2 regions of the Pseudomonas sp. P5_109 genome follow, and region 2 is predicted to be linked to the other one. Evidence: predicted binding sites of a transcription regulator. Region 2 holds the regulator's gene; the other holds the start of a gene.
The links. The regulator FliA, encoded in region 2, starts transcription of late flagellar genes. The targets are predictions, from matches to a motif close to CTAAAGTTTNNNNNNNNNNNGCCGNTAA.

Region 1 (4,548 bases), 3.1 Mb from region 2:
GGACCTGTCGCACGATGCTGCGGCAACTATTCAGGCCACGGCCGACGGGATCAGCGATCCGAACCTGCGGGCGGCGCTGGAGCGACTGGCGGCGCACGCCAAATCCAAAACCTGACACAGAAACCTTGTGGGAGCGGGCTTGCTCGCGAAAGCGCTACATCAGTCACATCAATGTTGAATGTGCTGACGCCCTCGCGAGCAAGCCCGCTTCCACTGTCAGACTGTACTCGCTCAAGTTAGCGGCGTTTGCTGCCGCCCAGTAATGAGCCCATCAAGCCGCGCACCAACTGTCGGCCAATCTGGTTCGCCGCCTGTTGCATCGCCGATTTCAGCGCCTTCCCTGCCGCGGTTCCAAGAAACTCCCCGGCCTGCTCGGTGAAGCTTGGCTCCTCGGGTGCCGGTTTACCCGGTGCCGCTTCCGGTGCCGGCGCCAGGCCCTTGCGCGCCATCAGCACCTCATAGGCCGATTCACGGTCAACCGGTTTGTCATACCGCCCCTGCAACGGCGACCCGGCAATCAGCGCCGTGCGCTCGGCATCGGTCAAAGGCCCGATCCGCGATTGCGGCGGCGCTACCAGCACCCGCTGGACCATTTCCGGCGTGCCCTTTTCCTGCAAGGTGCCGACCAGCGCCTCGCCGATCCCGAGCTCGGTCAACACTGACAACGTATCGAACGCCGGATTCGGCCGGAAACCTTCGGCTACCGCGCGCAGGGACTTCTGCTCTTTGGCGGTGAACGCACGCAAGCCGTGCTGGATACGCAAGCCCAATTGCGCCAGCACATCATCCGGCAGGTCACCCGGCGATTGCGTGACGAAATACACGCCCACGCCTTTCGAACGAATCAGCCTCACGACTTGTTCCAGACGGTCACGCAACGCCTGGGGCGTACCGTTGAACAGCAAGTGCGCCTCGTCGAAGAATAGCGCCAGCAATGGTTTGTCGGCATCGCCACGCTCAGGCAGTTGCTCGAACAGCTCAGCCAGCAGCCACAGCAGGAACGTCGCATAGACCTTCGGTGCTTCGTGCACAAGACGGCTGGCATCAAGCAAATGAATGCGCCCGCGGCCATCCGCAGTGGGCTGGAGGATGTCTTCGAGTTGCAGCGCCGGCTCGCCGAACAAGGCTTCGGCGCCTTGTTGCTCCAGGGTCGCCAGACGTCTGAGCAGCGCCTGACTGGAGCCGGTGGTCATCAATGCCGCATCGTCGCCCAGCAACTCGGGATTGTCCCGCAGGTGATTGAGCAACGCCTTCAGGTCCTTGAGATCGAGCAACAACAGGCCTTCGCGGTCCGCCACCTTGAACGCCGCGTACAGTGCCGACTGCTGACTGTCGGTCAGTTCCAGCAGGCTGCCCAGCAGCAGCGGCCCCATTTCACTCAAGGTAGTACGTAAAGGATGACCGGACTGACCGTGTACGTCCCACAACGTCACCGGATAAGCCTGAGGCTTGTGGTTGAGCCAGGGCATCCCGGCAATCCGCTCGGCGATCTTGCCCTGAGGGTTGCCGGCGGCACCCAGGCCGCACAGGTCGCCCTTGATGTCGGCGGCGAACACCGCTACGCCGGCATCGCTGAAGGCTTCGGCCAATCGTTGCAAAGTGACGGTTTTGCCGGTGCCGGTCGCGCCCGCGATCAAACCGTGGCGGTTCGCCAGGCGCATGGCCTGGGCAATCGGCTGTCCTGTGAGATCGGCGCCGATAACGAGTTGCAGTGAGTCAGGCATTTGGTCACCCATGATTAATCTTTGGTCCTACACGGCCGATAGAGATAACGACAAAGCAGTCAGACACGATCTGGTCGGAAATTTCCCTAAGGAGAGTCGGAAAATTCACTTGCTTTCAAACTTGCCCGTAATGCGCCTCTTTATAAAAGCACGCGCTGGACATTAAGACCTTAGCGGAACCCCAAGCCATGAACAAAAATCTGCGTTTCAGCCATAAAATCCTGCTTGCCGCCGCCCTCATTGTGATTGCCGCCTTCGCTTCATTCACGCTGTACAACGACTATCTACAGCGCAACGCCATCCGCGAAGACCTCAATAACTATCTCAACGAGATGGGCGACGTCACCGCCAACAACATCCAGACCTGGCTGGCCGGGCGAATTTTGTTGATCGAGAACCTCTCGCAAAACATCGCCATCAACCCGGAACAAAGCAACGTCGCCAGCCTGCTTGAGCAGAAAACCCTGACGTCGACGTTCATGGCGTCCTACCTGGGTGACGCCACCGGGCACTTCACCATTCGTCCGGACGCGAAGATGCCGGACGGTTTCGACCCGCGTGTTCGCCCCTGGTACAAAGGCGCCGAAAGCAGCAGTACGCCGACCCTGACCGAACCTTACATCGATGCGGCAACCGGCCAATTGATCATCTCCATGGCCACGGCTTCGAAAAAGGCCGGCCAGAGCGTGGGAGTGGTAGGCGGCGACCTGAGCCTGCAAACCCTGATCGATACCCTCAGTGCCCGCGACTTTGATGGCATGGGTTACGCGTTCCTGGTCAGCGCCGACGGCAAGATCCTGGTTCACCCGGACAAAGCGCTGGTGATGAAGTCCCTGAGCGAGGCGTATCCGAAAGACACCCCGCGCATCGGCAACGGCTTCAGCGAAGTGGACGTCGATGGCAAGACGCGCATCGTCAGCTTCACCCCGATCAAGGGCCTGCCTTCGGTCAACTGGTACATCGGTCTGTCGGTCGACAAAGAAAAAGCCTACTCGATGCTCAGCAAATTCCGCGCCTCTGCTGTGGTTGCGACCATCATTGCGGTGGCGATCATCATCGCCCTGCTGGGCATGTTGATTCGCATCCTGATCCAGCCTTTGCACGTCATGACCCGCGCCATGGCCGACATCGCCGATGGCGAAGGCGACCTGACCAAGCGCCTGACCATCCAGAACAACGACGAATTCGGTACCCTCGGCACCGCGTTCAACCGCTTCGTCGAGCGCATTCACGGTTCAATCCGCGAAGTGTCCTCGGCGACCGGGCAAGTCAACGAAGTGGCGTTGCGTGTAGTGGCCGCTTCCAACTCGTCGATGTTCAACTCCGACCAGCAAGCCTCGCGCACCAGCAGCGTCGCGGCCGCCATCAACCAACTGGGCGCCGCCGCCCAGGAAATTGCCCGCAACGCTGCTCAGGCTTCGAGCCAGGCCAGCGATGCCCGCAGCCTGGCCGAAGACGGCCAGCAAGTGGTGGACCGCAGTATCGTGGCGATGAATCAACTGTCGAGCATGCTCAGCGCATCGAGTACCAACATCGAATCGCTGAACAGTAAAACGGTGAACATCGGGCAGATTCTCGAAGTGATCACCAGCATTTCCCAACAAACCAACCTGCTGGCGCTCAACGCTGCCATTGAAGCTGCGCGCGCCGGTGAGGCCGGTCGCGGTTTTGCCGTGGTGGCAGACGAGGTGCGCAATCTGGCACACCGCACGCAGGAATCGGCGCAACAGGTACAGACCATGATCGAGGAACTGCAAGTCGGCGCCCGGGAATCGGTCAGCACCATGAGCGACAGTCAGCGCCACAGTCAGGACAGCGTGGAAATCGCCAACCTCGCAGGCGAGCGCCTGAACAGCGTGACCTTGCGTATCGGTGAAATCGACGGCATGAACCAGTCGGTGGCCACCGCAACCGAGGAGCAGACCGCCGTGGTGGAGTCGATCAACGTCGACATCACCGAGATCAACACGCTGAACCAGGAGGGTGTGGAAAACCTGCAATCGACCTTGCGCGCGTGTTCGGACCTTGAACAGCAGGCGGCGCGGTTGAAGCAGTTGGTAGGCAGTTTCCGTATCTAGCGTCTGAACCGGCCTCATCGCTGGCAAGCCAGCTCCTACAGGTGGATCGCGCTCTTGTAGGAGCCGGCTTGCCGGCGATGAGGCCAGCACATAACCTCAACCGAACATCTATCCTTCATAAAGGTCAACCAAGGGAGTACCGGGACCGGAGGATCGTTCATCGTGCATATCGCTGACATCACCATGTTCTACGCCCCTGCCAGCGGTGGCGTACGCACTTATCTGGATGCAAAGCATCGTCGCCTGGGCATCAAGCCGGGCATTCGCCACAGTTTGCTGATCCCCGGATCCTCTTTTAGCGAGCAGGATGGCATCTTCACCGTCCCGGCCCCCGCCTTGCCCTTCGGCAAGGGCTATCGCTTCCCGCTGCGCCTCGCACCCTGGCGCAATGTCCTGCAGGACTTGCAGCCCGACCTGATCGAAGTCGGCGACCCCTATCTCACCGCATGGGCAGCACTGGACGCGCGGCGCCAACTCGACGTGCCGGTCATCGGCTTCTATCACTCGGACCTGCCCCTGCTGGTCCGCAACCGCATGGGCAATTGGGTGACCAACAACGTCGAAGCCTATGTCAGCAAGCTCTACGGCAACTTCGACCGGGTCCTGGCGCCCAGTCGGGTCATGGCCGACAAATTGACCGGGCTTGGGGTCAGGAATGTCTTCGTGCAACCGCTCGGCGTCGACCTGCAAACCTTCCATCCAGATGCCCGGGACCCGGGGCTGCGAGCCGAGTTGGGTCTGGACGA
Region 2 (4,548 bases):
TTTTCGCCGCCGATATGCGTCAGGCCATGAAGCTGGTTCGCGATGAGCTGGGCGCTGATGCCGCCATTATCGGCAACCGCCGGATCGCCGGCGGGGTCGAGCTGACGGCTGCGCTGGACTACAAATTGTCGGCGCTGGCGCCGCGTGTTCCGAACATGGAACTCGAAGACGAGCTGCGCAAGACGCAGTCGCGGATCGTCACCGCCCAGGCCGAATTGAGCCTGCGTGGCGAGGGCGAGAGCGACAACAGCACCAACCGTCAGTTGTTCGCCGGCCTGCCGTTGACCGCCGCCGAACCATTGATCGAACCAACGTACGCCGAACCTCGTCGTCCCGCACCGGCCGCTGCACCGGCATCCGCTGGCGTGGACCCGCGCGCGTTCGACTCGATGCGTTTCGAGCTCAACAGCCTGCGCGAACTCATGGAAGTCCAGCTCGGGTCCCTGGCCTGGAATCAGCTGCAAGGCAGCCGTCCGGACCAGGCCAATCTCTGGCGTCGCCTGCAACGTATTGGCCTGTCTGGCCCGCTGTCGCGCGATTTGCTGGCGCTGACCACTGAAATCCAGGAGCCCCGTCAGGCCTGGCGCATGCTGCTGGCGCACCTGGCGCGCATGATCGTTACCCCGGAAGTCGAGCCACTGGAAGAGGGCGGTGTGATCGCCATGGTCGGTCCTGCCGGCATGGGCAAGACCACCACCCTGGCCAAGCTGGCGGCCCGTTACGTGCTCAAGTATGGCGCGCAGAACATTGCGCTGGTGAGCATGGACAGCTTCCGCATCGGTGCCCAGGAGCAGCTCAAGACCCTGGGGCGCATTCTCAATGTGTCGGTGACCCACGTCGATCCGGGCCAGTCCCTGGTGCAGGCGCTGGAGCCATTGCTGCGCAAGCGCGTGGTGCTGATCGATACCGCCGGCCTGCAGGCCAGCGATCCGGCCCTGCGCATGCAGCTTGAGAGTCTGGCCGGTCGTGGCATCCGCGCGAAAAATTATCTGGTCCTGGCAACCACCAGCCAGAAACAGGTTCTAACCGCCGCTTATCATAGTTACAAGCGTTGCGGGCTCGCTGGCTGCATCCTGACTAAACTGGATGAAACGGCAAGCCTGGGCGAGGTGTTGAGCCTGGCCATCAGTCATGAGCTGCCGGTGGCGTACCTGACCGATGGTCCGCGGATTCCGGATGATCTTCATCTGCCGCGCCGTCATCAGTTGGTCAGTCGCGCCGTCAGCGTGCAAATGCAGGAAGAACCCAGCGAGGAAGCCATGGCTGACATGTTCGCTGACATCTACCACAGCCCGACCAAGCAGGTTGGCTGAGGTAATAATGAATCGTTTTTGTACCTACATCGATGGTCTGCCATGCATTGTTCCGTTTGTGAACGCGCAGCCAGTAATGTGGCCTCCGTCTATGCAAGACAAGGTAAAGAAATAACATGGGCAGCATGCATCCCGTACAGGTGATCGCGGTGACCGGCGGCAAAGGTGGCGTCGGGAAAACTAACGTGTCAGTGAACTTGTCCCTGGCTTTGGCCGAGCTTGGCCGGCGCGTCATGCTGCTGGACGCCGACCTGGGACTGGCGAACGTCGACGTTCTGCTGGGCCTGACACCCAAACGTACCCTGGCCGACGTGATCGAGGGCCGCTGCGAACTGCGCGATGTACTGCTGCAGGGACCAGGCGGCATTCGTATCGTTCCGGCCGCATCCGGCACACAAAGCATGGTTCATCTGAGCCCTGCGCAACACGCTGGCCTGATCCAGGCCTTCAGTGATATCGGCGACAACCTCGACGTCCTGGTGATCGACACCGCCGCGGGCATTGGTGAGTCGGTCGTCAGCTTCGTTCGCGCAGCCCAGGAAGTACTGCTGGTGGTGTGCGACGAGCCGACCTCGATTACCGATGCCTACGCCTTGATCAAGTTGCTCAATCGCGACTACGGCATGAACCGCTTCCGCGTCCTGGCCAACATGGCCCAGAGCCCGCAGGAAGGGCGCAACCTGTTCGCCAAGTTGACCAAGGTCACGGATCGCTTCCTCGACGTCGCCCTACAATACGTCGGCGCGGTGCCTTACGACGAAAGCGTGCGCAAGGCCGTGCAGAAGCAGCGCGCTGTCTACGAGGCGTTCCCGCGCTCCAAGTGCTCGCTGGCGTTCAAGGCCATCGCGCAGAAGGTCGATACCTGGCCGCTGCCGGCCAACCCGCGCGGGCACCTGGAGTTTTTCGTCGAGCGTCTCGTGCAGCAGACAGCAGGACCTGTGCTATGACAGCCAGCGGTTACAACCTCTACAAAAAATCAGCTCGTGATGCGCAGTACGAGCTGATCGAGCGTTACGCGCCGCTGGTTAAACGCATTGCTTACCACTTGCTGGCGCGCTTGCCGGCCAGTGTCCAGGTCGAAGACCTGATCCAGGCCGGGATGATCGGCCTGCTTGAAGTGTCTACCAAATATGACGCCAGCAAAGGCGCCAGTTTCGAGACGTACGCGGGCATTCGAATCCGCGGCGCCATGCTCGATGAAGTGCGCAAGGGGGACTGGGCGCCTCGTTCGGTTCACCGCAATACGCGCATGGTCAGCGACGCTATTCGCTCGATTGAAGCGAAAACCGGCCGTGACGCTAAAGATCACGAAGTTGCGGCCGAACTCCAATTGAGTCTCGACGATTACTACGGAATTTTGAACGACACGCTGGGCAGCCGCTTATTCAGTTTCGACGACCTGTTGCAGGACGGCGAACACGAAGGGCTGCACGAGGATGGCGCGAGTGCTCATCTCGAGCCGTCACGCGATCTGGAAGATGAACGCTTCCAGGCTGCGCTGGCGGATGCGATTGCCAATTTGCCGGAGCGTGAGCGACTGGTGTTGGCGCTGTACTACGACGAAGAGTTGAACCTCAAGGAAATCGGTGAGGTCCTGGGGGTCAGCGAATCGCGGGTCAGCCAGTTACACAGCCAGTGCGCGGCCCGTTTGCGGGGGCGTTTGGGGGAGTGGCGAGCGCGCTGAAGGCAGTGTGGGGACACTGCGAACGAGGCTGGTGTGGTGTTGAACTACCCCGGTCTCGATCTGTTGTGCTCCATACAGTCATTGAGTGCTTTGCCGGATTGATTGAAATGGCGCGTCCAGGTGCTGGGCGCGTTTAAGACTGCTTGGAGGTCGAATTGGACAAGAACATGAAAATCCTCATCGTTGATGACTTCTCAACGATGCGGCGGATCATCAAGAACCTGCTGCGTGACCTTGGGTTCACCAACACCGTCGAGGCCGACGATGGCACTACCGCCATTCCGGTGCTCAACAGCGGAAGCATCGACTTTCTGGTAACGGACTGGAACATGCCTGGCATGACCGGTATCGATCTGCTGCGCCACGTGCGTGCCGATGAGAAGCTCAAGCACCTGCCGGTGCTGATGGTGACCGCTGAAGCCAAGCGTGAGCAGATCATCGAAGCGGCCCAGGCCGGCGTTAACGGCTATGTGGTCAAACCCTTCACGGCCCAGGCGTTGAAAGAAAAAATCGAGAAGATTTTCGAACGCATCGGTTGATGAGTGCGCCACGGGGGAGCTATGGGCAATAACGAATCTTCATTGGGCGATTTCGAGTCGACCCTGAAAAAACACGCCGTCGAATTGGTCGCGAGCCTTGAAAAAGGCAAGTTCGGCGACGCGGTGCAATTGATCCATGAGCTCAACCAGACCCGTGACCGCGGCCTGTATCAGGAGGTGGGCAAGCTCACCCGCGAGCTGCACAGCGCGATCGTCAATTTCCAGATTGACCCGCACATGCCGCAAGCCGAAGAAGTGTCGCAGATCACCGATGCCGCCGAGCGCCTGGGGTATGTGGTCAAGCTGACCGAGGCCGCAGCCAATCGCACCATGGATCTGGTGGAAAGTGCCACGCCTCTGGTCAACAGCCTGGCGGATGAGGCCCAGGCCTTGAGTACGGACTGGGGACGCTTCATGCGTCGTGAAGTCGGCGCCGAGGAGTTCCGTGAATTGGCCCGGCGGGTCGACGGCTTCCTGGCACGCAGCGGCACGGACAATCGCGCGGTGTCGGGCAACCTCAACGACATCCTGCTCGCCCAGGATTACCAGGACCTCACGGGGCAAGTGATCAAGCGCGTGACCCAGTTGGTCACCGAAGTTGAAAGCAACCTGCTCAAGCTCGTGCTCATGGCCAGCCAGGTGGACCGCTTTGCGGGCATCGAACATGACCGTGAAGCGATGCTTGCTGAAAAAGATCCACAAAAACATCTCTCTCAGGGTGAAGGTCCGCAGATTCATGCCGATAAAAGAGAAGACGTTGTGTCCGGTCAGGACGATGTGGACGATTTGTTATCCAGCCTGGGATTCTAGAGTTTTAGCATTTTAGGTTTTTTGGGTTTTTAGACCTGTAGGAGCACCCCCTTAATGAGCTTCGGCGCCGATGAAGAGATCCTTCAGGATTTCCTGGTTGAGGCCGGCGAGATTCTAGAGCAACTGTCCGAGCAACTGGTCGAGCTGGAAAGCCGTCCGGATGATGCGGATCTGCTCAATGCAATTTTTCGCGGTTTTCACA

Region 1: QMK54_RS24950 (methyl-accepting chemotaxis protein) is a predicted target of FliA. The motif match lies at 1,739-1,766, and genes of this name have one in related genera.

The regions. Positions count from the first base shown of each region.
Region 1 covers NZ_CP125380.1:5,625,069-5,629,616, forward strand. Annotated here, with positions in the region: gene QMK54_RS24940 (DUF721 domain-containing protein) at 1-115, shown strand, start outside; gene QMK54_RS24945 (helicase HerA-like domain-containing protein) at 237-1,724, opposite strand; gene QMK54_RS24950 (methyl-accepting chemotaxis protein) at 1,913-3,802, shown strand; gene QMK54_RS24955 (glycosyltransferase family 4 protein) at 3,965-4,548, shown strand, end outside.
Region 2 covers NZ_CP125380.1:1,785,035-1,789,582, forward strand. Annotated here, with positions in the region: gene flhF (flagellar biosynthesis protein FlhF) at 1-1,313, shown strand, start outside; gene fleN (flagellar synthesis regulator FleN) at 1,430-2,260, shown strand; gene fliA (RNA polymerase sigma factor FliA) at 2,257-2,997, shown strand; gene QMK54_RS07960 (chemotaxis response regulator CheY) at 3,165-3,536, shown strand; gene QMK54_RS07965 (protein phosphatase CheZ) at 3,558-4,346, shown strand; gene QMK54_RS07970 (chemotaxis protein CheA) at 4,401-4,548, shown strand, end outside.